Regions from separate parts of the Mesorhizobium sp. M1252 genome, predicted to be linked through region 4. Evidence: predicted binding sites of a transcription regulator. Region 4 holds the regulator's gene; each other region holds the start of a gene.
The links. Region 4 encodes PhoB, which activates phosphate uptake and scavenging genes when phosphate is short. Its sites were predicted from a motif close to TGTCATNNANCTGTCAT; they were not measured.
Positions count from the first base shown of each region.

Region 1: a site for PhoB is predicted at 1,954-1,970, ahead of NKH22_RS03825 (ceramide glucosyltransferase). Genes of this name have one in related genera too.
Region 2: a site for PhoB is predicted at 5,900-5,916, ahead of NKH22_RS07270 (esterase-like activity of phytase family protein). Genes of this name have one in related genera too.
Region 3: a site for PhoB is predicted at 3,955-3,971, ahead of NKH22_RS26430 (LTA synthase family protein). Genes of this name have one in related genera too.

Region 1 covers NZ_JAMYLX010000002.1:44,113-51,950, reverse strand. Annotated here, with positions in the region: gene argF (ornithine carbamoyltransferase) at 1-131, shown strand, start outside; gene NKH22_RS03835 (Hsp33 family molecular chaperone) at 240-1,271, shown strand; gene apaG (Co2+/Mg2+ efflux facilitator ApaG/CorD) at 1,457-1,849, opposite strand; gene NKH22_RS03825 (ceramide glucosyltransferase) at 2,071-3,222, shown strand; gene NKH22_RS03820 (O-succinylhomoserine sulfhydrylase) at 3,234-4,424, opposite strand; SAM riboswitch at 4,482-4,559, opposite strand; gene NKH22_RS03815 (2'-deoxycytidine 5'-triphosphate deaminase) at 4,700-5,794, shown strand; gene NKH22_RS03810 (ABC transporter substrate-binding protein) at 5,896-6,666, shown strand; gene araD1 (AraD1 family protein) at 6,710-7,705, opposite strand.
Region 2 covers NZ_JAMYLX010000003.1:148,242-156,079, forward strand. Annotated here, with positions in the region: gene NKH22_RS07240 (ABC transporter permease) at 1-684, opposite strand, end outside; gene NKH22_RS07245 (ATP-binding cassette domain-containing protein) at 681-1,478, opposite strand; gene NKH22_RS07250 (substrate-binding domain-containing protein) at 1,565-2,578, opposite strand; gene NKH22_RS07255 (sugar phosphate isomerase/epimerase family protein) at 2,695-3,600, opposite strand; gene NKH22_RS07260 (Gfo/Idh/MocA family protein) at 3,600-4,631, opposite strand; gene NKH22_RS07265 (LacI family DNA-binding transcriptional regulator) at 4,826-5,851, shown strand; gene NKH22_RS07270 (esterase-like activity of phytase family protein) at 6,013-7,488, shown strand; gene NKH22_RS07275 (L,D-transpeptidase) at 7,566-7,838, opposite strand, start outside.
Region 3 covers NZ_JAMYLX010000017.1:51,555-59,392, forward strand. Annotated here, with positions in the region: gene mltG (endolytic transglycosylase MltG) at 1-42, opposite strand, end outside; gene fabF (beta-ketoacyl-ACP synthase II) at 244-1,506, opposite strand; gene NKH22_RS26415 (acyl carrier protein) at 1,541-1,777, opposite strand; gene fabG (3-oxoacyl-[acyl-carrier-protein] reductase) at 1,999-2,736, opposite strand; gene fabD (ACP S-malonyltransferase) at 2,797-3,744, opposite strand; gene NKH22_RS26430 (LTA synthase family protein) at 3,992-5,950, shown strand; gene rpsF (30S ribosomal protein S6) at 6,261-6,761, shown strand; gene rpsR (30S ribosomal protein S18) at 6,761-7,009, shown strand; gene rplI (50S ribosomal protein L9) at 7,276-7,838, shown strand, end outside.
Region 4 covers NZ_JAMYLX010000010.1:187,716-195,553, forward strand. Annotated here, with positions in the region: gene NKH22_RS21090 (ATP-binding cassette domain-containing protein) at 1-451, opposite strand, end outside; gene NKH22_RS21095 (sugar ABC transporter permease) at 464-1,780, opposite strand; gene xylF (D-xylose ABC transporter substrate-binding protein) at 1,925-2,965, opposite strand; gene NKH22_RS21105 (ROK family protein) at 3,233-4,468, shown strand; gene phoB (phosphate regulon transcriptional regulator PhoB) at 4,499-5,188, opposite strand; gene phoU (phosphate signaling complex protein PhoU) at 5,205-5,909, opposite strand; gene pstB (phosphate ABC transporter ATP-binding protein PstB) at 5,951-6,775, opposite strand; gene pstA (phosphate ABC transporter permease PstA) at 6,793-7,838, opposite strand, start outside.

The DNA.
Region 1 (7,838 bases), on a different contig from region 4:
GCCTGCCGGCGCATCGCGGCGAGGAAGTCACCGACGAGGTCATCGACGGTCCGCATTCGGTTGTCTTCGACGAAGCCGAGAACCGGCTCCACGCCCAGAAGGCGGTTTTGGCCTGGTGTCTGGGCGCTTGATCTCCAGGCGCTTGATCTCCAAGCGCTTGATCCGGGGCGGCGCGATGCCTATTTGCGCCCCATCACGCAAATCAAGCGCGTTTGGACGCATGCACCCCTCCGGGCCGCATGGCCGCGCCCTGGAGCTTTGTCATGTTGGAAACGCATCAAGTGACTGAACATCACCCCAAACTCGGCGAGTTCGGCTATGCCGGCGACGATCATGTCGTACCCTTCGAGGTCGGCCCGCTCGACGTGCGCGGCCGCACCGTGCAACTCGGGCCGATGCTCGACGCCATCCTCAACCGTCACGACTATCCCGAGCCGGTCGCCCGCCTGCTCGCGGAAGCCTGTGTGCTGACGGTGCTGCTCGGCACCTCGCTCAAATTCGAAGGCAAGTTCATCCTGCAGACCCGCACCGACGGCCCGGTCGACATGCTGGTCGCGGATTTCTCCACGCCTTCGGCATTGCGCGCCTATGCGCGTTTCGACGCCGACCGGCTGGAGGCCCTGGTGGCCGCAGGCCAGACCTCGCAGCAGACGCTGCTGGGCAGCGGCGTTTTGGCGCTGACCATCGACCAGGGCGCGCACACGCAGCGCTATCAGGGCATCGTCCAGCTCGACGGCGAGACGCTGGAGGACGCCGCGCGCACCTATTTCCGCCAGTCGGAGCAGATCCCGACCGACCTCAGGCTGTCGGTGGCCAAGCTTCTGACGCCAGGTCCCGGCGGCGCTCGTGAGCAGTGGCGCGCCGGCGGCATCCTGGCGCAGTTCCTGCCGCAGTCACCCGAGCGCATGCGCGTGCCCGACATTTCGGGCGGCGACGGCGATCCGCGTGACGTGACGCAGGAGCCGGCCGACAATTCGTGGCGCGAGCTGGTGGCGCTGCTCGGCACCATCGAGCCGACCGAGCTGATCGACCCGACCATCGGCGCCGAGCGGCTGCTCTACAGGCTGTTCCACGAACATGGCGTGCGCGTCTTCGGCGGCGTGCCGGTCGCCGACCAATGTTCCTGCTCAAGGGACAAGATACGCGGCATCCTCGAGGGGTTTTCCGCGCAGGAGATCAAGGACAGCACCGAAGATGGCGGCATCCACGTCGCCTGCGAGTTCTGCTCGAAGCAGTACGACTTCGACCCGGCGGAGTTTGCAACTCAGTAGCATCTCTTCCTTCTCCCCGTTCACGGGGAGAAGGTGCCCGAAGGGCGGATGAGGGCAGCGCGAACTTTGGTGAATGGCCGCGCATAGCCTAGGTCATGTGCGTGGAAGATAACCTCATGACTCTGGCGCTGCCCCTCATTGCCCTGCCGGGCATTTCTCCCCGTATAGTGACGGGGAGAAAACCCCTAATTCACCGTCCGTCGGGTCCCCGGCAGATCCAGCGAAAACGCGGGAATAGCGACGTCGAACGTCTCGCCCTTTTTGTTGCGCATGGTGTAGTGGCCGACCATGAAGCCGGAGGGCGTCGAGAGCGGGCAGCCTGACGTGTATTGATAGCTGTCGCCGGGATTGAGCTCAGGCTGGTCGCCGACCACGCCGGCGCCGCGCACTTCCTCGACCCGGCCGCTGCCGTCGGTGATGTGCCAGTAACGCGCCATAAGCTGCACGAAATCGTCCGACTGGTTGTCGATCGTCACCTGGTAGCCCCAGACATAACGGTTCTCCGCCGGGTCCGAGCGGTCCTCCAGGTAGAACGGTCTGACCTGCACTTCGATGTTGCGCGTGACGGCGCGGTACATGGGCTGCTCCGGTTGCGCAGCAGGGAACATTTGTCGCGCCATGCGGTTTGATACGCGCAGAGCGGCATGTCCTGCCAGCCTCAAAGCGCAGTGCCGACAAACAATGTCATTTAAGTGACACATGACAATGTTGGTGTGCGCAAACCTTGCCGGCGACTCAAGGCCCATCTGTCGACTGACAAAGCAGCCGCGAGCGGCCTTTCCGGAGTGACCAGATCTCGATGGAACCAGCTCTCACAGCCGCCTTCGCTTCCTCCGCTTTGCTTCTTTCCAATCTCGCCAGCATCCTGCTTGCTTCGTCGAAACTGCAAGCGCGTCGCCTTATCCCTCCGCCGTCCGGCGAGCAGCCACCGGTCTCGATCGTCGTGCCGTCGCGCGGCGTGGAGCCGTTCACACAAGAGACGCTGCAGCGAGCCTTCTCGCTCGACTGGCCGCGCTACGAACTGATCTTCTGCGTCGCTCACGCCGACGATCCCGTCGTCAAACTGATAAACAGGGCGATCGTCCTGTTTCCCAACGTGCCGGCCCGGCTGCTGATCGGCGACGACCGCGTCAGCAGCAACCCGAAGCTCAACAACTGCGTCAAGGGCTGGGAAGCGGCGCGCTATCATTGGGTTATTCTGGCGGATTCCAACGTGCTGATGCCAAGGGATTACGTCCAGCACCTGATGGCGGCCTGGCGGACCAATACCGGGCTTATCTGCTCGACGCCGATCGGCTCTCGGCCGGATGGCTTTTGGGCCGAGGTCGAATGCGCGTTCCTCAACACGCTGCAGGCGCGCTGGCAATATGCCGGCGAGGCGCTCGGTCTCGGCTTTGCCCAGGGCAAGAGCATGCTGTGGAACAAGCCGATGCTCGATACCAATGGCGGTATCCGCGCGCTGGCCGCCGAGATCGCCGAGGATGCTGCTGCAACCAAGCTGGTCAACGGACTGGGCCTGCACGTCAATCTCGTTGCCTCGCCTTTCGAGCAACCACTGGGGCAGCGCCGACTTGCCGACATCTGGTCGCGCCAGGCGCGCTGGGCGCGGTTGCGCCGCGTCACCTTCCCACTGTTTTTCGCACCCGAGATCCTGACCGGCGTCGCCGTGCCGTTGGCGTTGGCGCTGGTGGCGGCCGCAAGTGCCGGCATCAGCCTGCCGGCCACGGTGATGGCCGTGCTGACGGCGGCCTACATTCCCGAATGCGCGCTGGCCGCGGCCAAGGGCTGGCATCTGTCGCTGCGCATGGTCCCGGCGATGATGGTCCGCGACATGATGCTTCCCGCCATCTGGGCGCGCGGCTGGCTGAGCGGCGCCGTCGACTGGCGCGGCAACACCATGACCATCGGCACCAAGACGGCCGAACTGGAAGAGGTTTCGTCGGGAGCGTGACGCCTCGCGGCCTATCCGGCTGCCTTCAGCGCCTGCGCAACGTCCTCCAGCAGATCGTCCGTATCCTCAAGACCGACCGACAGCCTGAGCGTTCCCGGCCCGATGCCAAGCTCGGCGCGAGCTTCGTCGCTGAGGTTCTTGTGCGTGGTGGTCGCCGGATGGGTGATCAGGCTCTTGGCGTCGCCGAGATTGTTGGAGATCAGCACGATGTCGAGCGCGTTCTGCAAGGCGAAGGCCGCCTGCTTGCCGCCCTTGACGTCGAGGCAGATCAGCGTCGATCCGCCCGTCATCTGCTTCTTGACGATGTCGGCCTGCGGGTGGTCGGCGCGGCCGGGATAGATGACGCGGGCGATTTCCGGCCGTCCTGCCAGGAAATCCGCGATCTTGGCCGCGCTTTCCGTCTGCTGGCGCACCCGAACCGGCAGCGTCTCCAGGCCCTTGAGCAGCGTCCAGGCGTTGAACGGCGACAGGCTCGGGCCGGTGTGGCGGAAATAGTCGTGCAAATTCTCGTCGATCCATTTCTTGTCCGACAGGATGATGCCGCCGAGACAGCGTCCCTGGCCGTCAATGTGCTTGGTCGCGGAGTAGACGACGATATGGGCGCCGAGCTGCAAGGGCTTCTGCTGCAAGGGCGTGGCAAAGACATTGTCGACGATCAGCCTGGCGCCGATCGAGGTGGCGAGCGCCGCCACCGCTGCGATGTCGACCACTTCCAGCGTCGGATTGGTCGGGCTTTCCAAGAAGAACAGTTTCGTGTTCGGCCGCACCGCCTTTTCCCAGTTGGCGATGTCGGTGCCGTCGACCAGCGTTGCCTCGATGCCGTATTTCGGCGCCAGCGTCTCCACCACCCAGCGGCAGGAGCCGAACAGCGCGCGCGCCGCAACGATATGGTCGCCGGCCTTGGCGCTGCACAGGAGCGCTGCCGTCACCGCCGCCATGCCGGACGCCGTGGCGCGCGCATCTTCGGCACCCTCCAGCGCGCACATGCGCTTTTCGAACATGTCGACGGTAGGGTTGGCATAGCGCGAATAGATGAAGCCCGGCTCCTCGCCCTTGAAACGGGCCTCGGCAGCCTGCGCCGTCTCGTAGACATAGCCTTGGGTGAGGTACATCGCTTCGGACGTCTCGCCGAACTGGGAACGCAGCGTTCCCCCGTGCACGAGTGCGGTCTGAGGTTTCCAGTTACGCTTCTTGGTGCTCATCGCTTTTGTTCCAGACACAAAAAAACCGGCCGCGAAAGTCGCAACCGGTCCATATGGCCTTGCGGCCCGACGGTCCTTTAGCGACTTGTTTAACGTGGCTGCAAGCCGACCGGCCAAATCACCACGGGATAACGACCCTTTAGACCTCACCTGCGCTTGCGTCAATTGCCGGCTTCATTAAGAGGTTTGTACCAGGCAGGTTCCGCAATAATATCCAGCGGTTTTGCGGCAAGAACCTGCCACAAAGAGACCGACCTTGGAGCGGAGCCAGCCTTTTGCGGCAGACAGGCATTCTTCCCGATCAGGACATTTCCGTGCTGTTTCAGTCCGGCGCGCTGAAGTCGCCGCGCGCGCTCGATGTCGACCAGGTGCAGCCGGCGAGCCTCGATCTCAGGCTCGGCGACAAGGCTTTTCGCGTGCGCGCCTCCTTCCTGCCGGGTCCCGATCATCTGGTGGCCGACAAGCTTCACCGGCTGAAATTGCATGAGTTCAGTCTCGCCGAGGGCGCGGTGCTGGAAACCGGCTGCGTCTACATCGTGCCGCTGCTCGAAAGCCTGGCGCTGCCCGCAAACGTGTCGGCCTCGGCCAACCCGAAGAGCTCGACCGGCCGGCTCGACATCTTCACCCGGGTGATGACCGATCGCGGCCATGAGTTCGACAAGATCGCCCCCGGCTATCACGGGCCGCTTTATCTCGAAGTCAGTCCACGCACCTTCCCGATCGTCGTACGCGCCGGATCGCGACTGTCGCAGATCCGCTTTCGCACCGGCAACGCGCTGTTGTCGGAGGCAGAACTGAACGAATTGCACCGCGCCGAGATGCTGGTGGCGACCGAGCCGCCCAACATTTCCGGCGGCGGCATTGCGCTGTCGATCGATCTTGACGGCGACCAGAACGGCCTGGTCGGCTATCGCGGCAAGCATCACACCGGCTTGGTCGATGTCGACAAGCGCGCCGCCCAGGATGCCGTCGATTTCTGGGAGCCGCTCTATAAGAGCGGCGCCGGCGAACTGGTGCTCGACCCGGACGAGTTCTACATCCTGGTCAGCCGCGAAGCCGTGCACGTGCCGCCGCTCTACGCCGCCGAGATGACGCCCTTCGATCCGCTGGTTGGCGAATTCCGTGTTCACTATGCCGGCTTCTTCGATCCGGGCTTCGGCCATTCGGCCTCAGGCGGCACCGGCAGCCGGGCGGTGCTCGAAGTGCGCAGCCACGAAGTGCCGTTCATCCTCGACCACGGCCAGATCGTCGGCCGGCTGGTCTACGAACACATGCTGAAGCGGCCGCAGGCGCTTTACGGCACCGATCTCGGCTCGAATTACCAGGCGCAAGGCCTCAAGCTCTCCAAGCATTTCCGCCCCGCCGGCTGAACCTTCGATCACCGTCAGGCAAAATACTTGCCTGCGCTGCCTCACCATGCTTGGCTGCCTTTCGGTGGCCGGCAAGAGAACGGCGCGCAAGGGGAACCAAAATGCAGATTTCAAGATGGATCATATCGGCAGCGGGCGCTGCCATGCTGGTGATATCGGCCGGCTCGCTGGCTGAGGCGCAGGAGAAATTGAAGATCGGCACCGAGGGCGCTTATCCGCCCTTCAACACCATCACCGCGGACGGCAAGATCGAGGGCTTCGACATCGACATTGCCAATGCGCTGTGTGCGCAGATGAAGGTCGAGTGCGAGATCGTCACCCAGGACTGGGACGGCATCATCCCGGCGCTGCAGGCGAAAAAGTTCGACGCCATCATCGCCTCGATGAGCATCACCGAGGAGCGCAAGAAACAGGTCGCCTTCACCAACAAATACTACACGACGCCGCTGGCGCTGGTGGCGCCCAAGGACAGCGACCTCACTTCCACCGAACCGGCAGCCCTTGCCGGCAAGACGGTGGGCGCGCAGGCCTCGACCACCCAGGCCGACTATGCGCAGGACGCCTATGGCAAGGCCGGCGCCGAGGCGAAACTCTACCCCACCCAGGAAGAGGCGATCACCGACCTGCAGAACGGCCGTCTCGACGCCGTCATCTCCGACAAGTTCGTGCTGATGGACTGGCTGAAGAAGGCGAGCGAAGGCTGCTGCAAGCTTGTCGGCGACGTCAAGGGCACCGAGACGCAAGCCGGCATCGCTGTCCGCCTGGAAGACACGGCGCTGCGCGACAAGCTGAATGCGGCGATAGACGCCATCGTCGCCGACGGCACTTACAAGAAGATCCAGGCCAAGTATTTCGACTTCGATATTTATTGACGGTGGGCGCTGCCAATCTCCCCCCTCAAGGGGAGATTACGTCTCAAAGCGCCTTCACCGCCACCTTCACCGGCTGCTCGATCTCCAGCGGGTTGCGCAGCGGCAGGCCGAAATCCCCGGCCTCGATCTCGAACACGTCGCCGGCCTGAGTCTTGATGCCGTCGGCAAAGGACAGCGTCGCCGTGCCGAACATGTGCACATGCACGTCGCCCGGCTGGCGGAAGGCCGAATATTTGAAGTGATGATGTTCGAGATTGGCGATTGTGTGCGACATGTTCGCTTCGCCCGACAGGAACGGCTTTTCCCACAGCAAATTGCTGTCGCGATAGATTCGCGATGAGCCCCTGACGTCGGCCGGCAGGTCGCCGATCAGGATTTCCGGCCCGAACGAGGCGTTGCGCAGTTTGGAATGTGCCAGGAACAGATAGTTCACCCGCTCGGTAACATGATCGGAAAACTCGTTCGACAGCGTGAAGCCGACGCGGAACGGCGCGCCGTCGTCGCCGATGACATAGATGCCGGCGATTTCCGGCTCCTCGCCGGCGTCCTGCGCGAAGGCCGGCGACATCAGTGCGGCGCCCGGCGCCACCGCCATGGTGCCGTTGCCCTTGTAGAACCATTCCGGCTGCACGCCGGTCTGGCCCTTGGCCGGCTTGCCGCCTTCGAGCCCCATGCGGAACATCTTCATGGAATCGGTAAGCTGCTCCTCGCCGCCATCGCTGAGCTTCTTGTGCATGGAATCGCGCGTCGCCGCCGAGCCGAGATGGGTCAGGCCGGTGCCGGTCAGATGCAGATGCGCAGGATCGGGATGGTTGATCGGCGACACCAGCCGGCCCTTCTTGTAGACGGCGTCGAGGTCTATCGCTTCACCGAACCCCTTGCGCTCGATCAGCGCGGCGAGGCCCGTTCCGGTGCGCGCGGCTTCCATGGCCAGCGAATAGACGCTGCGGGCGCCGTTGATGATCCTGGTCTTGCCGCCGCCATTGCGGGCGACGACGCGGATGGTCTCGGCGTCGTCGAGGATCTGGGAGATTAGCATGATGAAATCCTCTCTCATGTGCCTTGGCCGGGTTGCCCCTTGGCAAACCTTGACCTGCGCGGCTCGGACCTCGCCGCGCCACGGGTTGAACTCTTCGTCCGGATTGCGCTCGCGAGCTCCATCCCTCGGGGGA
Region 2 (7,838 bases), on a different contig from region 4:
GTCGGGGTTGTCGCCGACGACCCTCACCTGCGCGCCGAAGCGGTGCCGGTTGTAGAGCATTGCCGACAAAATGACGAAGGCGAGTGCCCAGAAGACCTGTACCGGAAAACCCCACACCTGACCGGAGAAGATGGTGTACGCCCAGCTGTCGCTGAGACCGGTCAATGCCGTCGATCTGCCCTCGTTGATGATCTGGATCAGTCCCCGCAGCAGGAAATTCATGCCGAGGGTGGCGATCAGCGACGACAGCCCGCCATAAACGACCAGGGATCCGACGAGAAAGCCGAGCAGCGTGCCGGTGAGAATCGCCGCTGCGATGCCGAGAAACGGATCGTAGCCGGCCTGCACCACCAGCGCGAACACCCAGGAGGCAAAGCCCATGGTTGCGGGAAACGACAGGTCGATCTCGCCGCAGGTGACGACGAAGACCAGCGGCACCACCACGAACAGGGCAACCGGCAGCGTGGTCAGCACGGATCTGTAGAGATACCAGGTGGTGAACACGGTCGGGTTGGCGATCAGGAACGCCGCCATCATGATGATGAACACGGCGAGCGTGCCGAGCGCTGCGCGGTTGTCGATGACGAAACCGCGCAGCCAATGGTCGGACGGGTGCTTCCACTCAGGCCGGGCTGCCTTGCCGCCGAGCGGGCTCTGCAGATCGGGTTCCATGGTCTTGCTCATCGTGCTGCCCTCTCCGCGTCGCCGGCCTCGTGCAGCCCCGGCAATCCTCCGGGATGCGCAACGTCTTCCATGAAATTGATCAGCTCTTCGGCCGACTTGACCTCGGTGCGATCGGCGGTCAGCGCCACCTTGCCGCGGTCAATCACCACGAAGCGGTCGGCGATGTCGAAGACATGGTGGATGTTGTGGCCGATGAACAGGATCGAACGGCCGCTCGCCCGCACCTGGCGCACGAAATGGAAGACCTTGGCGGTCTCGGTCAGCGACAGCGCCGTCGTCGGCTCGTCGAGGATGATCAGCTCGGCCTGCTTGTAGATGGCGCGCGCGATCGCCACGCCCTGGCGTTCGCCGCCGGAGAGCTGGCCGACGATCGAATGCGGCGTGAACACTTTCGAGGTAAAGCCGATCTCGCGCATCAGCCGGCTCGCCTCCTCTATCTCTTTATTGACCTTCAGAAAGCCCATGAAGCCGGTGAGTTCGCGGCCCATGAAGATGTTGCGCACGATGGTCTGCTGCACGGCCAGCGCCCGGTCCTGGAAGACCGTCTCGATGCCGGCGTCGCGCGAGCGTGCCGCACTCCAGCCGGTCACCGGCTTGCCGCGCACCAGGATCTCGCCGCTGGTCGGCTTGACGACGCCGGACAGGATCTTGATCAGCGTCGATTTGCCGGCGCCATTGTCACCGATCAAGCCAACCACCTCGCCGCGGTCGACCGAGAGATTGACCCCGCCCAGCGCATAGACCTGGCCATAGGATTTGCTGATGTCGCGCAGTTCGATGATGCGTTCGGCCATGGCGATCCTCGCTCCTGTGGTATCATCCCGGCCTGGTGCCGGCGGTCCTGCCGGCCGGGCTTGCGCCCAGCCGGCAGTTTGGGAGGTCAGCGCAGCGCCTGCTTGGCGAGCTCGGCGACGATCTCGTAATTCTGCGGCGTGACGAAGCCGGCGCCAGTGTCGACATTCATCGGCGCCAGGCCCAGCACCACCTGCTGGCAAAGGCTGAGGATCGGCAGATAGCCTTGCAGAAACGGCTGCTGATCGGCCGTCAGTTGCACCCAGCCGCCCTTGAACGCCTCGACGATCTGCGGGCTGGTGTCGAAGCCGAAATTGAAGATGTCGCCGGGCTTGCGCCCCGCCGCCTGCATGTAGGTGGCGACGTTGCCCAGCATCTGGCCGCCGGGATAGCCGACCGCCTTGACGTCGGGATTGTTGAGCAGGGCCGCGGTGATCACCGGTATCGCCAGATTGGGGTCGGACGCCCATTCGCCGCTCGGCGGCGACGACAGCTGGATGACCTCGACGCCTGCTTCCTTGAGTGCTGCCACCGTGCCGCGCTCGCGCGCGCCGCGGGCCTCGTTCTCGAACGGGCCGATCATGATCGCCTTGTCGCCGGACTTGAGATTGCCGAGCTTGAACGCTTCGACGCCGAGCGCGCGGCCCTGCTGCTCCTGCTGGGCGCCGACATAGCCGCCGCCGAACGCAGCCACCACCGTCGGCACCGGCACGTTCTGGTACATCATCTTGATGCCGTCCTTGTGCGCCTGTTCGGCCAGCGGCATGATCGCGGCGTCGCCGGGATGGCCCATCATGGCAATGCCGTTGGGCTTCACGGCGACGGCCTCGCGCAATTGCTGAACCATCTTCTCGACGTCCCACTGCGAGAAGATGTAGTCGACCTTGGGTCCGAGATCGGACGCCGCCTGCTTGGCGCCATTGTAGACGATGGTGCCGAAAGCGTCGCCCTCGGCGCCGCCGACGAAAAAGCGGATGTGGACATCCTTGCACCACTGGGCGTCGAGCGCCTGCGCCGGCAGAGTGGAGATGGCAGCGCACAGCGCCGTGGCGGCGGCCACGACGGTCGAGCGCAGAAGTGTCGTTCTCATTGCGATGCTCATGCACGTTCCTCCCTTTTGTCCTCGGTGAGCCGAGGGGTTTCGTCGTTCGCCTGTCGGCAGTGCTTGTCGGCAGTGCTTGGCAATCTGTCAGGCCGGCTCCTCCCACCGGCCCTCGGTCACGCTGGGTTCGGCAGGTAGGTCGCTCCTCCCCGGCATTGCTTGAGGTATTCCAGCCCGCGCACCTGACCTGTGATTTCGAGGTCGCCGCGATAGACCGGGTCATGCCAGCCCTCGATGTCGATGGCGCCCTTGTAACCGGCCAGCCGCAATTCGCTGATCACCCGCGTCCAGTCGCTGTCGCCAAACCCGGGTGTGCGCATCTGCACGAAGGGCAGCTTGCCGAACACGCCGTGCTCGCGGATCACATCCCAGCGCACCGTCGCGTCCTTGCCGTGGACATGGAAGATGCGCGGCGCCCATTTGCGGATCTGCGGCATCGGGTCGATGAGGTAGACAAGCTGATGGCAGGGCTCCCATTCCAGGCCGAGATTGTCGTCGGGCAATTCGTTGAACATCAGCTCCCAGGCGTCCGGATTGTGGGCGATGTTCCAGTCACCGGCGGCCCAGTTGCCGTCCATGGCGCAATTTTCGAAGGCAATGCGCACGCCCTTGTCGGCGGCGCGTTTGGCCAGTGGTCCCCAGACCTCACGGAAGCGCGGCAGGCTGTCGGTCAGCTTCTTGCCGCGAAGGCGGCCGGTGAAGCCGCTGACCGTCGAGGCGCCGAACAGATGCGCATTGTCGATGACGGTTTCCCATGCCGCGAGCACGCCGCGATCGACCTCGCCATCCTCCAGCGGATTGCCGAACACGCCGATCGACGACACGGCGACATCGGCATCGCCGATCGCCTCGCGGATCTCGCCGGCGAGCCGCGCCAAATCCTTGCCGCCCAGCGTCTGCCAGAAGAAGGGCTGGATGCTCTCGAAGCCGAGCGGCAGAATCTCTTTGATGTAGGCGGCCGGGTCTTCGAGATTGGCCCGCACCATGGTGCCGATCCGGATGTCGAGAAGCGGGTTTGGCATCATGATGCTTCCTGTGTGATTGCGACGCGCCGTCCGGTCTCGGCGCTTTCGATGGCGCCAAAAACCATGGCCAGGCTTTTGATGTTGTCGCTGCCACGGGTTTCCGGCTCGCTGCCGGTCTCGATGGCGTGGATGAAATCCTTGATGATGCCGAGATGACCGCCGATGCGGTCGGCGGGATCGAGCGGCGGCACTGTGATGGGTTGGGTCAGGTCGAACAGGCCGTCGCGGACCGACAACACAACCTCGGCCTTCAGCCCGTCCTCGCCATCCCAGACCAGGCTGCCGTGCTCGGCGACGATGCGCCATGTGCTCTCCCAGCTGGTGCGAAAGCCCGCCGCGCACCAGGAACCGGCATAGGTGAAGCGCTTGCCGGCGCCAAGATCGAAGATAGCGCTGGCCGACGATCCCTGCCGGTACCAGGAATTGGCCGGCTCCCATTCCTGGCAAAAGACACCGGCGGGATCGCCTGCGACCATGTAGCGGGCGGCGTCGAATGTGTGGATCGCCATGTCGAGCAAGAGCACATGGGCCATCTCCTCGCGAAAGCCGCCGAAATGCGGCGCGACGAAGAAATCGGCATGGATGCTGGTTGGCTTGCCGATGGCGCCGGAGTCGAGAAAGCGCCTGATGCGCCGGACATTGGCGACGTAGCGGCGGTTCTGCACGACCGCATGGATACGCCCCGCGTCACGTGCCGCATCGACGATGGCGCGCGCATTTTCTGGAGTATCGGCCAGCGGCTTTTCCGTCAGCAGATGGCAATTATGGGCAAAGGCGGCAAAGGCGACATCACGCCGGGCGGCTGGAACCACGACATCGAACACCGCGTCGGGCCTGGTCTGGTCGAGAACCTGATCGAGGCTGGTGCCGATGACGGCGCGATCGAGCCCGTATTCGCGTGCCCTCGCCCGCGCCCGTTCGGCGTCGAGATCGACAAGTCCGACAATGGCCAACCCGCCGATCTGCCTCGCGGCATCGAGCCAGGCCTTGCTCATCGCACCACAGCCGACGAGGACGGCATTCATCATCCGGCATTCCTCCCGTCCGGTCCCTCCAGACCGAATGTCACGGCATTTCCGGCATCACCGTAAACGCTTTTCCGTAAACGTTTACGAGAACACACCCGATGGCGTAGAATGTCAATCGGCTGCCAGCGAGAATCATCCCGAAGCCTTGGCCTGGGCGGCAGCCGGTGCTAGCCAAGACAGGGGGAGAACTGTCCTTGGCGTCCAGCATCCATGACCTCGCGCGTCACCTGAACATTTCGATCGGCACCGTGTCGCGGGCGTTGAACGGCCGCGCCGACGTCAATGCCGACACCCGCCAGCGCGTGCTCGCCGCCGCCAAGCAATTGAACTATTCGCCCAACCAGTCCGGCCGCAGCCTGCGGCAAGGCACCACCCATTCGATCGCCTTCATGCTGCAGCCGCATCCGGGCGACCAGCAATATGGCGAACCGTTCTTCATCCCGTTCCTGATCGGTCTGCAAGGCCGGCTTGCCGAGTATGGCCTGGATTTGATGGTCGTCATGGGTGAGCCCGGTCAATATCAGCAGGACAGGCTGCGCCGCGTGGTTGAGACGCGCCGGGCCGACGCGGTCGTGTTGGCCAACACACGGCGGGAAGACGATCGGATCAACTATCTCAGCAAGGCCGGCTTTCCCTTCGCCACGCTTGGCCGAAGTCAATCCGGCGACGACACCTATCCTTCGCTCGATATCGATTTCGAGAGGGCGGGTGATGAAGCCGTCGACCGGCTGGTCGCGCGCGGCCACCGCCGCATTGCCGCCATCCGCCCTTCGCTTGATCTCAACTTCGGCTACCTGTTCCTCGACGGCTACCGCAAGGCGCTGAAGCGGCATGGTATCGAAGTCGACCCCGGCCTGATCGCCGACGGCTTCATCAACGAGGCCGGAGGCTACCAGGTGACGCCGCGCGTGATGCTCTCCAAGGACCGGCCCACAGCCATCATCTTCAACAATGACGCAATGGCGCTCGGCGGCTGCAAAGCACTGGCCGAGATGGGCATCAGGCCCGGCCACGACATCGCGGTGATCGTCATCGTCGACACGCCGCTCTGCCGTTATTTCTCGCCGGCGCTGACCGCCTTCCGTCCGTCGCTGGAGCCGATGGGCCGGCGGCTGGCCGAAATGTTGCTGGCCTCGCTTCCCGCCTTTGCCGGCCCGGAAGGTCCGCGCATCATCCGCGAAGTCTGGCCGCTGGAGCTGATCGCGCGCGACAGCGATTGATAGTGCGTCTCTCCCTTCTCCCACAAGGGAGAAGGGAGAGGCCCGCTCTGTCACGCAAGTATCATGTTCGCGTCCTAGACCGCTTTGCGAGAGGGCGACATCGTCGATGCGATGCGGTGGCCCCTTTGCGCCGCTCAAGGCTTGTCACAAAGAGGATCTCCATGAAAATCTCGCACCGAACCGTGTCGCTCGGCGCCGCATTGGCGCTGTTTACCGCCCTGACCCCTGCCCTTGCCGACAGCACAGCCACCGTTGGTGGCTTCGTCAACAAGGGCCTGGTCGGCGTCGGCCGCATCCCGGCCGATCAGAAGGACAAGTTCGGCGAGACCTTCGGCTCCGGCTCCGGCATGTCGATCGACGCCGCAAGCTGGACCCGTGGCGCGGACGGCTACAAGGGCTCGCTCTGGTTGCTGCCGGACCGTGGCTACAATGTCGTCGGCACCACCGATTACCGGCCGCGCCTCAACACTATTCGCATCGAGTTCACGCCGGTAGCACTAGGCGCCACGCCCACCTCCGGCCAGGAACAGACAGGCGTCAAGGCGACGCTTGCCGATTCCCTGCTCCTCACCGACGACAAGGGCGCTGACGCCACCGGCCTCGATCCGCTCAACGGCGTGCGCGCGGCCAATGGCGACCTGCCGATCCTGCCCGAGGCCAATGGCAAGCTGGCGCTCGACAATGAGGCGATCGCGCGGCTGCCCGACGGCACCATGTTCATCTCTGACGAATACGGCCCCAACATCTACCGCTTCTCGGCCGACGGCCATCTGTTGTCGGCAACGCAGCCGCCGGCCGCTTTGGTGCCGATGCGCAAGGGCGCGCCGAACTTCGCCTCCGACAATCCAGGCCCCGGTGCAGCCGAACCCGATCCGAAGGATCCCGAAACCGGCCGCCAGAACAACCAGGGTCTCGAAGGCATGGCGCTGACGCCGGACGGCAAGTCGCTGATCGCCGTGCTGCAATCGGCGCCCCGCCAGGATGGCGGCGATTCGCCCGCGACGCGCCAAAACACCCGCGCGCTGGTCTATGACGCCTCCGACCCGGCCCATCTCAAGCTGGTGCATGAATATGCCGTGCCGCTGCCGGTGTTCAAGGACGCCAAGGACAAGACCAAGGTCGCCGCGCAGAGCGAGATCGCGGCGCTGTCCGACAAGACCTTCCTGATGCTGGCGCGCGACAGCGGAAACGGCCAGGGGGTGAAGGGCGATACTTCGCTGCTGCGCCAGATTTTCGTCGTCGACGTCTCTGGCGCCACCGACATTGCCGGCGGCGCCTTCGATGCCGCCGACAAGCCGCTGGCGCCCAAGGGCGTGCTCGACCCCTCGGTGACCCCGGCCAAGCTGACGCCGTTCATCGACATCAACGACAACAAGGAACTCGGCCGTTTCGGCCTGCATGACGGCAAGCCCAACGACAAGAACAATCTGTCGGAGAAGTGGGAAGCAATGTCGGTGGTCAGCGTGCTCGATCCGGCGCTGCCCGACGACTATTTCCTGTTCGTCGGCAACGATAACGACTTTCTCACCCAGGACGGTTTTCAGGTCGGCGCGCCCTACAAGGCCGAAGACGGCGCCGATGTCGACACCATGTTCCTGGTCTATCAGGTCACGCTTCCGGGCCTCGCCAAGAAGTAGTCGTATACAAAAAAGCGGACGCGCCCGGCGCGTCCACCTCTACCGTTTGTCGGCAATCAGCGATGCCGTGACGGCACCTATTTCAAAATCTCCGCATCCCTTGGCACGCCGGCATCGATCGGCTCGGCGGTCCGGCTCGACACAGCCATGATCTTGCCCGCGGCCGACAGGTTCGGGCGCACATAGACCTGGGCTACGCCGTTGACCCGGCTGTAGAGGTCGATGATGTCCTGGTTCATGAAGCGCACGCAGCCTGACGACGCGTTCTTGCCGATGGAATCCCATTCCGGCGTGCCGTGCAGCCGGTACATCGTGTCCTTGCCGTCGCGGAACAGATAGAGCGCGCGCGC
Region 3 (7,838 bases), on a different contig from region 4:
GTTTTGTCCGAATTGTCCGCTGCCGCCCGGATTGGTGTTCATTAGCGCCCTACCATCTGATCTCTTAGAGCGACCATGCGCCCGATTGGACTCACAGCGTGCCCTAACATTTCAAGCCTACGCATCGTGCTTTTAAAAAAGCGCCTTCGGTTTCAGGCCGATGCGACGAATCCCCAGCGGCAGAGTAGGCTTGAATATGGCAAAATTGACGACAGACCGCTGGCGCGCCGGTCGATACCGCAATCAGCCTGTATAACGCTGGAATACCAGCGAAGCGTTGGTGCCGCCGAAGCCGAAGGAGTTGGACAGCGCCACGTCGACCTGGCGATGCCGTGGCGTGTTCGGAACAAGATCGATCGCGGTTTCGCGTTCCGGGTTGTCAAGATTGATGGTGGCTGGCGCGATGTTGTCTCTGACAGCGAGGATCGAAAAGATCGCCTCGGCGGCGCCCGCGGCACCCAGGAGATGGCCGATCGACGACTTGGTCGATGACATCGAGATTTTCGAGGCGGCGTTGCCGACCAGCCGCTCGACGGCGCCGAGTTCGATCGTGTCGGCCATGGTCGAGGTGCCGTGCGCGTTGATGTAGTCGACGTCGGCGGGCGTCAGCTTGGCCCGGTTCAGCGCCGCCGTCATGCAGCGGAAGGCGCCGTCGCCGTCTTCGGCCGGTGCAGTGATGTGATAGGCATCGCCGGTCAGGCCGTAGCCGGTGACCTCGGCATAGATCTTGGCGCCGCGCGCCTTGGCGTGTTCGAGTTCTTCCAGCACGACGACCCCGGCGCCCTCGCCCATGACGAAGCCGTCACGGTCGCGGTCATAGGGACGCGAGGCCTTCTCAGGCGTGTCGTTGCGGTCGGTGGACAGTGCCCGGCAAGCAGCGAAGCCGGCAAGCGATAGTCTGGTCACCGGCGATTCCGCGCCGCCGGCCAGCATCACGTCGGCATCGCCGAAGATGATCAGCCGGGCGGCATCGCCAATGGCGTGCGCGCCGGTCGAGCAGGCGGTGACGACGGCGTGGTTGGGGCCTTTCAGCCCATGCCGGATCGATACCTGGCCAGATACCAGGTTGATAATGTTGCCGGGAATGAAGAATGGACTGATACGGCGCGGTCCGCGCTCTTTCAGGATGATAGCGTTCTCGGCGATGCCCTCGAGGCCGCCAATGCCGGAGCCGATCATGACGCCGGTGGCGCAGCGCTCGGCTTCGGTGCTGGGCTCCCAGCCGGAATCCTTCAGCGCTTCGTCGGCGGCCGCAATCCCGTAAAGGATGAAGTCGCCGATCTTGCGCAGTTCCTTGGGCTCGAGCACGGCTTCGGGATTGAGCGTGCCGTTGGTGCCGTCACCGCGCGGAATGACGTGGGCTATCTTGCAGGCAAGATCTTCCACTTCGAACTCGGTGACGCGCTTGGCGGCGCTGCGGCCGGTCAGAAGTTCCTTCCAGCTGTGCTCGAAGCCCATGCCGAACGGCGAAACCAGGCCAAGGCCCGTGACGACGACACGCCTCATCGCAGGTCCTCCCCGGTGATGACTGCGGATAGTGTCAGGCCGAAGCCTTGTCGATGTACTTCACGGCATCGCCGACGGTCAGGATGGTCTCGGCCGCATCGTCCGGGATCTCGACGCCGAACTCTTCTTCGAAGGCCATGACGAGTTCGACCGTGTCGAGGCTGTCCGCGCCCAGATCATCGATGAAGCTCGCCTGCTCCGTCACCTTGTCGGCATCGACGCCAAGATGTTCGATGACGATCTTCTTGACGCGCTCTGCGGTGTCACTCATTTGGGGCATCCTCGTCTTTTGTTTGTCTGTCTTCGTTAGCGGGCAGAATGCCGCTAATCAAGCTGAAAGATGGTCCTGCCGGAAACGCAACGATGCCGGACCGGTTTTTGCCCGAACCGCCGGGTTGCGGGCCGCATTACACGAAAAATGGCTGAGGTCCAAGGCGAAATGGTCTCTTTTCACAAGCCGGCCATGTCTTCTTATCACCCGGCAGTATCCCGTCAGATCATGGCCATGCCGCCGTTGACATGGATGGTCTGGCCGGTGACGTAGGCTGCCTCGTTGGAGGCGAGATAGGCGACGGCCGACCCCACTTCAACACTCGTGCCCATGCGGCGCGTCGGGATCGCGGCCATTATCGCGTCTTTCTGCTTGTCGTTGAGCTTGTCGGTCATGGCCGATTCGATAAAGCCCGGGGCGACGCAGTTGACGGTGATGTTGCGGGTGGCGATCTCCTGCGCCAGCGACTTGGAAAAGCCGATCATGCCGGCCTTGGAGGCGCAATAATTGGTCTGGCCAGGATTGCCGGTGACGCCGACCACCGAGGTGATGTTGATGATGCGGCCATGGCGGCGGCGCATCATCGGATGGGTCAGCTCGCGGGTCAGCCGGAACACGGCGGTGAGGTTCACCTCCAGCACGCTGTCCCAATCCGCGTCCGCCATGCGCACGAACAGGCCGTCCTTGGTGATGCCGGCATTGTTGACCAGTATGTCGACGCCTTCGAGTTCGGCTTCGGCCTTCTGACCAAGCGCCTTGACCTCGTCACGGTCGGCAAGATTGGCCGGGAACAGCTTTACCCGGTCGCCGAGTTCGCCGGCCAGGGTCTCCAGTTTCTCGATGCGGGTGCCGTGCAGGCCGACAATGGCGCCTTGCGCATGCAGCACCCGGGCAATCGCCTCGCCAATGCCGCCGGATGCGCCGGTGACGAGCGCCTTGCGGCCGGTCAGTTCGAACATTTTCGTCTCCTGATCTTAAGAGAACACCCTTCCCACGGGAGGGGTTGAATCGCCAGTGGATTATGCAAGCGCGGCCAGCGCCGCCTCGACATCGGCCGGCGTTCCGACGGCTGACGTGGCGATGTCGCGGTTGATCCGCCGCGCCAGGCCGGAAAGCACCTTGCCGGCGCCGATCTCAAAGAGCGTGGCGACGCCATTGGCGCCGAACCACTCCACCGTTTCGCGCCAGCGCACGCGGCCGGTGATCTGCTCGACCAGGCGGCGCGCGATCTCGTCGGGGTCGCTGGTCGGGACTACAGTGACGTTGGAGACGACGGGCACCACCGGTGCATTCTTGGTCACGCCGGCCAGCGCCTCGCGCATGACATCGGCCGCCGGCGCCATCAGCGCCGAATGGAAGGGGGCCGAGACCTGCAGCATCAGCGCCCGCTTCGCGCCCTTTTCGGTGCACAGTTTCGCGGCGAGTTCCACCGCCGCCCTGGCGCCGGAGATCACCAGCTGGCCGCCGCCATTGTCGTTGGCGATCTGGCAGACTTTGCCGGATCCCGTTGCGGCCTCGGTGCAAGCGGCTTCGACGTCGGGCTGTTCCAGTCCGATGATCGCCGCCATGGCGCCCTCGCCGGCCGGCACCGCCGCCTGCATGGCGTTGCCGCGGATGCGCAGCAGCCGGGCGGCATCGGCGATCGAAACGAAACCGGCCGCGGCAAGGGCGGAATATTCGCCGAGCGAATGACCGGCAACGTAGGCAACCTTGTCCTTCAGCGAAAAGCCGCGCGCTTCCAGCGAGCGGATCGCCGCCAGCGAGACCGCCATCAGCGCCGGCTGGGCATTGGCAGTCAGGGTCAGCGCCTCTTCCGGGCCTTCCCAGATCAGTTTCGACAGCTTTTCGCCCAGCGCATCATCGACTTCCTCGAACACCCTGCGTGCCTCGGGGAAGGCGTCGGCGAGGTCCTTCCCCATGCCGACAGCCTGGCTGCCCTGTCCCGGAAAGGTGAATGCGACGGCCATTTGGGCGCTCTCCAGCGGCTGATTTTTCCTGCCTGTGACGCAAGGCGGACCGCCAAGTCAAGCCCGGAGGCGGCATTTCGGCTCTCGCTTGAACCGGAGCTGACCTCGAGTCCCTGTTCCCAAAGGCTTTTTGCCGATCACACCTGATGAAAACCGCTCACGAATCGTTTGCTGGCTCTTCTTATTTTCGCCACAGGCGCTAGCTTTTGCATGACAGTTCTATGACAGAACGGTGGCGCGAGTGGAAATGCGCGTTGCTTGGGCCGGGGGAAGAGACGTGGCTAGGATCAGGAAGGGCGCGGCCGTACCAGCGCCACAGTTCTTGGAAGACGATCCGTCCACCGGCTACCTGCCGGGGCGCAGATGGCCGGTCATCCGCTACGGTCTGGTCACGCTGCTTGCCTCCGCCATCCTGGTGTTCGCCATCGAATGGATCGTGCGCGGCGACTTCTTCGGCACAGTCGACTTCTTCCTGCAGCCATTCAAGCCGGGCTGGACCACCATCATTGTCTTTGCATTGGTGCTGATGGGACTGGACGCCGTGCTTGGCCGCAGTCACCAGAGCCTGATGATCGTGGCGCCGCTGACGCTGGCGCTGGCCTTTGTCGGGCATCAGAAGTCGCATTATCTCGGCGATCCGCTCTACCCAACCGATTTTCTTTATTCGCGCCAGATCATGGCACTGATGCCGCTCCTGGTGCGCGAGCGGCCCTGGACGGCGCTCGCCATGGCGGTCGGCATCGTCGCCGGCCTGTCGCTGCTGATCTATGGCTGGCGGTTGTGGCGCCGCAAGGTTCCGATCCTCAGCCGCAAAGGGCGGCTGGCGCGGCTGACGCTGGCAGTGCCGCTGCTCGCCTTCTTCGTCTCGATCATGGACTACGCCACCTTCTCGTGGACCCGCGACCGGCTGCAGATCATCCCGATCATGTGGGACCAGAAGGAGAACTACGCCTCCAACGGGTTTGCGCTGGCCTTCGCGCTCAACGTGCCGATGGCGCATGTCTCGGCGCCGGCGGGCTATTCCGACAAGGCGATCGACGCGATCGACAGGCCTGATGTGGCGGCCTCGGTACCGGATGAGAAACCCGACATCATCGTGGTGATGAGCGAATCTTTCTGGGATCCGACCAAGCTGCCCGGCGTCACAATCACGCCTGACCCGATCCCCAATGTGCGGGCGCTGCGTTCCGGCTATATGTTCTCGCCGGAATTCGGCGGCATGACCGCCAACATCGAATTCGAGGCGCTGACCGGCTTTTCCAATGCCTTCCTGCCGGCGGGCTCGATCCCCTATCAGCAATATGTGCGCACGCCGACGCCGTCGCTGGCGACCTTCCTGAAAAGCGAGGGATACCGGGCGCGCGCCATCCATCCGGGCACCAACTGGTTCTGGAACAGGGGCGCCGTCTATGCCGATTTCGGCTTCAACGATTTCCGCTCGGAAGAGACGCTGCCGCCACTGGAAAAGCGCGGGCCGCTGGCTTCCGATGCCTCGATGACCGACGAGATCATCGCAGAGGCCGACGCCAGCGAGCGGCCGGTGTTCTTCTTCGCCGTCAGCCTGCAGAACCACGGTCCCTACGAGCCGTACCGCTATTACAATCCGACCCACAAGGTCGCGGCGCCGATCAGCACATGGGCGCGGGAATCGCTGCTCAGCTACGCCGAAGGCTCCGCCGATGCCGACCGTGGCCTCGAACGATTGATCGAATGGGCGAAGAAGCGCGAGCGGCCGACGGTCATCGCCTTCTTCGGCGACCATCTGCCGCCGCTCGGCCCCGTCTATGTCGAAACCGGTTACCTGAAAGACAATGTCGCGCCGCGCAAGGAACCGACGCCGGAGGCGGCACTGGAGCATCATCAGACGCCGCTGGTCATCTGGTCTAACCGCACCGGTCCGGCGCAGGATATGGGCGCCGTGAGCCCGGCCTTCCTGCCCTACCATATCCTTACCACGGCCGGGATCACGCACCCCTACTATACCGGCTTCTTAGGCGCGCTGCGCGAACGCTATCGCGTCGTGGATCGCAATCTGCTTTTGACACCGTCAGGTGAGGCCACGGCGGACTGGGCGCGGCAGAAGGACATCGATCCGGCGATCAACGATTTCCGCCTGCTGCAATACGATATGATGTTCGGCAAGCGTAAGGCGGCTCCGGACTTCTTCCCCGAAACGATCAACGGTCGTACCCCGCATACGAGTTGATGCCTGGTCTTTCCAACCCTGCGACGCCAGGACGCTGTCCGGAGCATGCGTTACCCTTGCCTTCCAGCCAAATTGCTATATAGACGCCCGCAATCTGCCGGTCCTTGCTGGGGGCTGAACGGAGGGCCGGAGGTTTTATCCAAAACCTTCGTGTGAAGCCAGAAGCGCTTCCGCCTCCCGTGTCTCCGCTCTCGACCGTCTCGAAATGCTCCTTTCTTCCTCGCCCCCTCGGGACCAGCGGGTCAGAGAAGTTGCAGAGGCTTTTGCCGCGAGGATCCGGGAGAGAAACGAAGAAAGGCACTGAACCACTATGGCTCTATACGAACATGTGTTCCTTGCCCGGCAGGACCTCTCGCAGCAGCAGGTCGATGCGCTTGTCGAACAGTACAAGGGCGTCATCTCCGCAAATGGCGGGTCCGTCGGCCGGGTCGAGAACTGGGGACTGAAGTCCCTCACCTACCGGGTCAACAAGAACCGGAAGGCTTACTACACGCTTATGGACCTCAACTGCCCGCCGGCAGCGCTCAACGAGATGGAGCGCCAGATGGGCCTGTCCGAGGACGTGCTGCGTTTCCTGACCGTCAAGGTCGAGGCGCATGAGGAAGGCCCGTCGGCCATGATGCAGAAGCGCGAAGAGCGCTCGGAACGCGGCGGCTTCGGCGACCGCGACCGTGGTGATCGTGGTCCGCGCTCGTTCGGCGACCGTGATCGCGGCGACCGTGGCGATCGTCCGCCGCGCTCATTTGGTGACGCCGGTGGTGATCGTGGTCCGCGCCGTCCGCGCGAAGGCGTTGAAGGAGGTGCAGAATAATGGTCGACATCAATCAGATCCCGACCCGGCGCCCGTTCCATCGCCGCCGCAAGACCTGCCCGTTCTCCGGCGCCAACGCGCCCAAGATCGACTACAAGGACGTGCGTCTTCTGCAGCGCTACATTTCCGAGCGCGGCAAGATCGTGCCGTCGCGCATCACCGCCGTCAGCCAGAAGAAGCAGCGCGAACTCGCCAAGGCGATCAAGCGCGCCCGCTTCCTCGGCCTGCTGCCCTACGTGGTTCGCTAAGACTTTCGGGCGGGCGGTTCGCCGCCCGCTTCCTTCTCCCACGGCGACGGGCGCCGCAGGGGTAATTTGATGATGCATGTCGTTGTCCCAAAACCGGGACCACTCTTGGCGACATGCATTGAAATCCCGAGTTGAGGTGAAAAGCCTCTAACTGCCGCGACAGGCAGGACAGCGACACCGGCGCCAAGGCGCTCAGAGCTTCCTGACCTGTTCCATTCAATTCGGCGCCGATCCCGCGGTCGGTGCCCAGACGAAGGAACAAAACCATGCAAGTGATTCTTCTCGAACGCGTTTCCCGCCTCGGCCAGATGGGCGATACCGTCAAGGTCAAGGACGGCTTTGCCCGCAACTTCCTCTTGCCGCAGGGCAAGGCGCTGCGCGCCAACGAAGCCAACAAGAAGAAGTTCGAAGGGCAGCGCGCGCAGCTCGAAGCGCGCAACCTCGAGCGCAAGTCGGAAGCCAGCCAGGTTGCCGAAAAGCTCGACGGCAAGAGCTTCATCGCCGTGCGTTCGGCCGGCGAGACAGGCCAGCTCTACGGTTCGGTGTCGACCCGCGACATCGCCGACCTGCTGACCGCCGAAGGGTTCTCGGTCAACCGCAACCAGATCCAGCTCAACCAGCCGATCAAGACCATCGGCGTCACCAATGTGGCGATTGCGCTGCATCCGGAAGTCGAGGTCACCATCAGCCTCAACATCGCCCGCACGGCCGACGAAGCCGAGCGCCAGGCCAAGGGCGAGACGCTGACCACCGCCGAAGCCATCTATGGCGATGACATCAACGACAACGCACGGCCGGAGAACTTCTTCGACCCGAACACCGAGTTCGA
Region 4 (7,838 bases):
ACAGCTTGATTACCGGCTCCTTGAAGCGCTGGAAGCGCGGATTGAGCCGGCCCATCACCTTGCGCGCCTCGGCCTCCATGGCGACATCGTCGAGTGTCCCCCACGCGGTCATCAGTTCGCGGCCGAGGAAGAGGTTGGCGGCAGCGTCGACATTGTCGGCCAGCGCAAGCGTCTGGTAGATCGTTTCGATGCCGTATTTCTTGGCGTCGCGCGGATTGGAGATCGAGGCCTCCTGGCCGTTGACCAAGATCTGGCCGGCATCGCGCTTGTAGGCGCCCGACAGGATCTTGATCAGCGTCGACTTACCGGCGCCGTTGTGGCCAAGCAGCGCCACCACTTCGCCCGGGAAAAGATCGATGGACGCATCGTCGACGGCGCGAATGCCACCGAACGCGATCGAGATGTTGCGCATGTCGATCAGTGGCGTACCGGTGGGAGCAGTTTTTTCCATAATCGTTCCTCCCTAGACGCGCTTGCGGTAGACGGTGTCGAGCCAGACGGCGATGACCAGGACAGCGCCAACGACAATGCTCTGCAGCGGCGAGTCGATGCCGAGCAGCACCATGCCGGATTGCAGCGACTGCATCAGAAGCGCGCCGAGCATGGCGCCCATCACCGTTCCGGCGCCGCCCGCGAGCGACGTGCCGCCGATGACAGCGGCCGCGATCACCAAAAGCTCGTCCAGCGTGCCCAGCGCATTGGTCGACGCATTGAGACGGGCCGACGAGATCGCCGCGCTGATTGTAGCCAGCACACCCATGATCATGAACACCTTCATGGTCACCCAGCGCGTGTTGATGCCGGCGAGTTCCGCTGCCTCCGGATTGCCGCCGATGGCGAAGACATAGCGGCCGAAACGCGTGCGCTTGGTGATAAACGTCATGATGATGCCGACAGTCACCGCCATCAGCACCGGTATGGCGATGCCATGCGCGATGAACAGCCCGCCTTCGGGAACGGTGATGCCGTTCTGCTGTGCGTACTGGCGCACGATGCCGATCGGCCATGGATAGGAATTGGCGATCCACACGGCGCCGAGGATGGCCGCGCAAGCGACCACGCCAAGCAGGGTCTCGGCCCAGACGGGGCGCAGTGGAAAGCTGAAGCGCTTGCGCTGCGAGCGACCGTTGAGCAGCGCGAAGGCGACCGCCGCGCAGGCGACGATGCCGACGATCCAGCTGGCAGCGGCGCCAATCGAGCCGCGTGGTCCGCCGCCCATCAGCTGGAAGGTGGCGTCGAGTGGCGCGACCGTGCGCCCGCTGGTGATGAGCCATGCCATGCCACGCCAGACCAGCAGGCCACCAAGCGTCACGATGAAGGCCGGAACCTGCATATAGGCGATGATGAAGCCCTGGAACGCGCCGATCAGCAGACCAAGCACCACGCCGGCGGCAAGCGCGACGACCCAGAGCCAGGGGTTTCCAAGCTGGAGGCCGATGATGCGAATCAGGAATTCGGCCTGTGCCACGCCCATGATCATGCCGATCACGCCTTCGACGGAGCCCACCGAAAGGTCAATGTTGCGCATGACGATGACCAGTACCATGCCGGTCGCCATGATCGCGACCGAGGACGTCTGCACCGACAGGTTCCAAAGATTGCGCGGCGTCAGGAAAAGCCCACCCGACAGGATATGTATGCCGACCCAGATGACCAGCAGCGCGCCGACCATGCCGAGCATGCGCGTGTCGAGCTCGGTCGCTTTCAGGAACCGGGCGGCCGCGCCGAGTTCAGACGCTCGTGCCGTATCGGCCTGCGGATTTGAGGTCGTGTCGGTCATGATGTCCTCCAGCGGCTTGCCGTCTGGCGCGGATGCCGGACCACAGCCTAGAAGTTTGCCGCCGATGGCGGAAACACACAATTCTCGTAGAGAAAACGCCGCGGCTTGACCGCCGCGGCGCCTCATTTCTTCAAGTCGTCGAGATCAGTTGCAAGCCGCGACGCTGCCGGCGGCGACGCCCGTGCAGACTTCGTCCTTCTTGATCCAGCCGGCGTCGATGACGACGTTGAGGTTGTCCTTGGTGATCGCGACGGGGGTCAGGAACAGCGACTTGACGGTGTTGCCGCCAGGCGTGGTGAAGTCCTTGGCGCCGGCAATGTCGCCGGTCTTCTTGCCATCGGCAAGCTGCGAGGCGATCTCGGCGGCGTTCTTGCCGAGTTCGCGTGCGTCCTTCCACACCGACACCGTCTGCGTGCCGAGCGCGATGCGGTTCAGAGCGGCATGGTCGCCGTCCTGGCCCGAGACCGGAACCGTTCCGGCAAGGCCCTGCGCCGTCAGCGCGGCGACAACGCCGCCGGCTGTGCCGTCATTGGCCGCAACCACGGCATCGACCTTGTTGTCATTGGCGGTCAGGAACTGTTCCATGTTCTTCTGGGCATTGGCCGGCAGCCAGCCATCGGTATAGGCCTCGCCGACATTCTTGATCTTGCCCGAGTCGATGGCTTCCTTGAGCACTTCCATCGAGCCCGAGAACAGGAAATCGGCATTCGGATCCGAGCCAGAGCCCTTGATAAAGACATAGTTGCCCTCGGGCTTCGCCTTGAACACTTCGCGGGCCTGCATGCGGCCGACTTCTTTGTTGTCGAAGGTCAGGTAGAAGACGTCCTTGTTCTCGATCAGGCGGTCATAGCCGACGACCGGAATGCCTTCGTCCAGCGCCTTCTGCACCGCCGGGCCGATGGCCGACGCGTCCTGCGCCAGGACGATCAGCGCGTTGGCGCCTTGTGAGATCAGGCTTTCGACGTCGGTCAGCTGCTTGCCGGGATTGGACTGCGCGTCGGCGGAAATGTACTTGTCGCCGGCGGCTTCGATCGCCGTCTTCATCGCCGCCTCGTCCGTCTTCCAGCGCTCTTCCTGGAAGTTCGACCAGGAGACGCCGATGACCTTGTCCTTCGCCTGCGCGACCGAGACCAGCGTCAGCGACATGGCGGCGCCCGCCAGCATGGCGGCTGCAAATCTGTTCATGATAAACCCTCCCTGCGCCGCGCGCGGCGCGACAAAACTGGCCCGAGGGCCGGCACACAGAGGCTCCATTTTTTCGAGCCTCGAAAAAATACTGGTTCAATGATAAGGCACTGTCAACATCGATTCTGATGGATTCTGATGGCGTTGCCGAATTTTTTCGAGCTCCGCAATAAACAATGACAGGGCTGCCGGCGTCTGCCAATATTTGGCTGGTGCCGTCGAACGCCTTCACTATCATGAGGCGCGAGGAGGCCGGGAGGAAAACAAATGTCGGTTGGGATCCGCCACGACGATCTGCGCCGTCGCAACCGGGCGATGGTGATTTCGGCCGTGCGCCGGGCCGGCCAGCCGTCGCGGACCGAGATTGCGGCGACCACCGGCCTCAGCCATTCGACGATATCGGCAATCTCGTCTGATCTAATTCAAGAAGGCATCCTGATTGAAGGCAAGCCTGGCGAGACCGGCTCGCTGAAACGCGGCCGGCCGCAGGTCGGCCTTGGCCTCAACCCGGAAGCGGCGGCGGTCATGACCGTGGTGCTGTCGCTGAACTTCCTCTCCGTCACCGTCATCGACTATGCCGGCCAGGTGGTCGCGGAAGAACAGCGCCGGCTCGACACGCTGACCATGCCGCGCGACGAGCTGATCGGCGAATGCGTAGCAATCGTCGGGCGGCGTCTCGCGGACCCGGACCTCGATGTCCAGAGCATCGCCCGCATTGCCATGGGCATCCAGGGCATCACCGATTCGCAGGCGCGGGCCATGCTGTGGTCGCCAATCACGCCACTGACCGACATTGCCTTCGCCGACATGTTGGAAGCGGAATTCGGCATTCCTGCCACCATGGAGAACGACTGCAATATGATGGCGGTGGCCCTGCAATGGCGCCAGCCCGAGCGCTACCGCGACAATTTCATCGCGATCCTCTTGTCGCACGGCATCGGCATGGGGCTGGTGCTGAAAGGCGAACTGTTCACCGGCACCCATTCCTCGGGCGGCGAGTTCGGCCACATGATCCACCGTCCGGGCGGCGCGCTCTGCCGCTGCGGGCGGCGCGGCTGCGTGGAAGCCTATGCCGGAAACTACGCCATCTGGCGCAGCGCCAAAATGATGGGCGAGGATGCCGAGCCGGTCGATATCGGCGACGCTGATATGCGGGCGCTGGCCGCTCGTGCGCGAGAGACGGACGGACCGGAGCGCGAAGCCTATCGCAGGGCCGGTGAGGCGCTCGGCTTCGGCCTCGGCAGCCTGTTTGCGCTGATCGACCCGGCCCCCGTCGCCATGGTCGGCGTCAGCGCCGCCGCGTTCGACCTGATCGAACCGGCATTGCGCGAAGCGATCGCCCAGACCGCCGGCGGCCAGCACTCGAAGTCGATCTCCTTCGACACCGAGCCCAACGAGCTGCCGCTGATCCGCGAAGGCTGTGCCACGCGCGCGCTCGGCTTCGTCGACCAGGAGATTTTTGCGCCGGGTATTCAGCCCAAATCCGGCAAGCATGTCGCGTGAATGGCCGGCAACGGCGCGACGCGCAGGATCCTAGTCTTCCCTGATCGCGTAGCCGGCGCCGCGAATGGTACGGATGACATCCGGCATGCGGCCGTTGTTGACGGCCTTGCGCAGCCGCCCGACATGCACGTCGACGGTTCGCTCGTCTATATAGATCGTCTCGCCCCAGACATTGTCGAGCAGTTGGCTGCGCGAGAACACGCGGCCGGGATGGCGCATCATGAATTCGAGCAGCCGGAACTCGGTCGGTCCGAGCCTGATCTCGCTCTTCTTGCGGTAGACACGGTGCGACTCGCGGTCGAGCACGATGTCGCCGACCTTGAGCACGCTGGACAGCACTTCCGGCTTGGCCCGGCGCAGCAGCGCCTTCACGCGCGCCATGAACTCCGGCGTCGAGAATGGCTTGACCAGATAGTCGTCGGCGCCGGTGGACAGGCCGCGCACGCGATCGCTTTCCTCACCGCGCGCGGTCAGCATGATGATCGGCAGCCGCTCGGTTTCGGGCCGCACTCTAAGCCGCCGGCAGAGCTCGATGCCGGAAACAGCGGGCACCATCCAGTCGAGCACCAGGAGATCGGGCACGTTTTCCTGCAGGCGGATCTCGGCCTCGTCGCCGCGTGTCACCACCTCGACTTGATAGCCTTCGGATTCGAGGTTGTAGCGGAGGAGCACGCCTAGCGGCTCCTCGTCCTCCACGACCATGATGCGTGGCGCGATCATAGGCAGTTCACCCTCATCAGGCCGGCGTGGCCATCGCCGTCTCGTCCTGCTTCGGACGATTGGCGGGCAATTGCTGGCCGGTCAGCACATAATACGCATTTTCGGCGATGTTGGTGACATGATCGCCGATGCGCTCAAGATTCTTGGCGCAGAACAAGAGATGCGTGCAGGCGGTGATGTTGCGAGGGTCTTCCATCATGTAGGTCAAGAGCTCACGAAACACGGACGTGTATTTGACGTCGATGCGCTCGTCGTCATTCCTGAGTTTTGCAAGAGCTGCCGCATCGGTGGCGGCATATTCCTCGACGACGCCTTGCACCTGGATCAGCACCAGCTGCGCCATGGCATCGATGGAGTGCGAGAGGTCGCGCGGCGTGACGCTCAAGCCCACGGTGCCGACGCGTTTGGCGATGTTCTTGGCGAGATCGCCGATGCGCTCGAGGTCGCCGGCCATGCGGATCGAGCCGACCACGGCGCGCAGATCGTTGGCCATCGGCTGGCGCTTGGCGATCAGCGTGATGGCGCGGTCGTCCAGTTCGCGCTGGCGCGCATCCATGATGGCGTCGTCGGAAACGACACGCTGTGCCAGCGCATTGTCCGAATTGAGCAGCGCCCTGGTCGAGCCGCTGACCATCGAGCCTGCCAGATCGCCCATGTCGCGGATCAGCTTGCTGATCTGCCCGAGCTCTTCATCGAAGGAGGCGACGGTATGTTCACCCATGATCTTGGTCCTCGTGCCTGAAAATTCACCCGCCGGACGGCTCAGCCGAAGCGGCCGGTAATGTAGTCCTGGGTGCGCTTGTCGTCGGGGTTGGTGAACATCTTGTCGGTGGCGCCCTCCTCGACGAGATAGCCGAGATGGAACATCGCCGTGCGCTGCGACACGCGCGCCGCCTGCTGCATCGAGTGGGTGACGATGACGATCGTGTAGTTCTGGCGCAGTTCGTCGATCAGCTCCTCGACACGGGCGGTGGCGATCGGATCGAGCGCCGAGCAGGGCTCGTCCATCAGGATCACCTCCGGCGACACGGCGATGGCGCGCGCGATGCACAGGCGCTGCTGCTGGCCGCCGGACAGGCCGGTGCCGGGCTCCTGCAGGCGGTCCTTGACCTCGTTCCAGATCGCAGCCTTCTTCAGGCTCTGCTCGACGATCTGGTCCATGTCGGACTTGCGCTTGGCCAGCCCATGGATGCGCGGGCCGTAGGCGACGTTCTCGTAGATGGACTTCGGGAACGGGTTGGGTTTCTGGAACACCATGCCGACGCGTGCGCGCAGTTCGACGACATCGATGTTCTTGTCGTAGATGTCGTCTTCATCGAGCGTGATCTTGCCGGTCACCCGCGCCGAATCGATGGTGTCGTTCATGCGGTTGAGGCAGCGCAGGAAGGTCGACTTGCCGCAGCCGGACGGGCCGATCAGCGCCGTCACCTGGTTCTGGCGGACGTCGAGATTGACGTCGAACAACGCCTGCTTCTCGCCATAGAACACGCCGACCTTGTCGCCGCGCATCTTGATGACTTCGTTCGACTTGGCGTTCATTTTGTCGCCCACTGCATTCTCAAGGGACTGTTCGGTCATGATGTTCATACCAAATTGCCTTTTTTCTACCAGCGCCGCTCGAACCGGCGCCGGAGCACGATCGCGGTGATGTTCATGGCCATGAGGAAGACGAGCAGGATGATGATGGCGCCGGACATGCGCTCGACAAAAGCGCGCTCAGCCTCGTTTGCCCACATATAGATCTGAACCGGCAGCGCGGTCGCCGGATCGAAAGGCGTCGTCGGATAATCGGCGACGAAAGCGACCATGCCGATCAAGAGCAGCGGTGCTGTCTCGCCGAGCGCACGCGCCAGGCCGATGATGGTGCCGGTAAGGATGCCTGGGGCGGCAAGCGGCAGGATGTGATGGAACACCATCTGCATCTTGGAGGCGCCGAGACCTAGGGCCGCCGAGCGGATCGACGGCGGCACCGCGGCGAGGGCGGCGCGCGTGGCGATGATGATGGTCGGCAGCGTCATCAGCGTCAGCACCAGGCCGCCGACGAAGGAAGCCGAGCGCGGCATGCCGAGGAAGTTGATGAACACGGCAAGGCCAAGCAGACCGAAGACGATCGACGGCACCGCCGCGAGATTGTTGATGTTGACTTCGATCAGGTCCGTAAAGCGGTTCTTCTTGGCGAATTCCTCGAGATAGATCGAGGCGGCGACGCCGATCGGCAGCGCCAGCAACAGCACGATCACCATCATGTAGAACGAGCCGATGATCGCCACGCCCATGCCCGACGTTTCGGGCCGGCTGGAGGCGCCATAGGTGAACAGGCCGGTGTTGAAATGCTCGGCCATCACGCCGTCGGCTTTAAGCTTGTTCATCCAGTCGATCTGCTGGTTGGACACCTTGCGGCGCGCTTCATCGACGCCGAGGTCGATCTGACCCTTGAAGGCCGAGTCGAGGTTCGCGGCAGCCAGGATGTCGACGTCACGCGTCCTGCCGATCACCGACGGATCGGCGGAGACGATGTCGCGCAGCTGGACGCGGGCGCCTTCCGACAGGAAGCCCTTGAGCTTCAGCATCATCGGCTTGTTGGCCGGATCGATGCCGAGCTTGGCCACCAGCGCGTTTTCGGCGAGCTTGGGATAGTTCGCCTTGATCA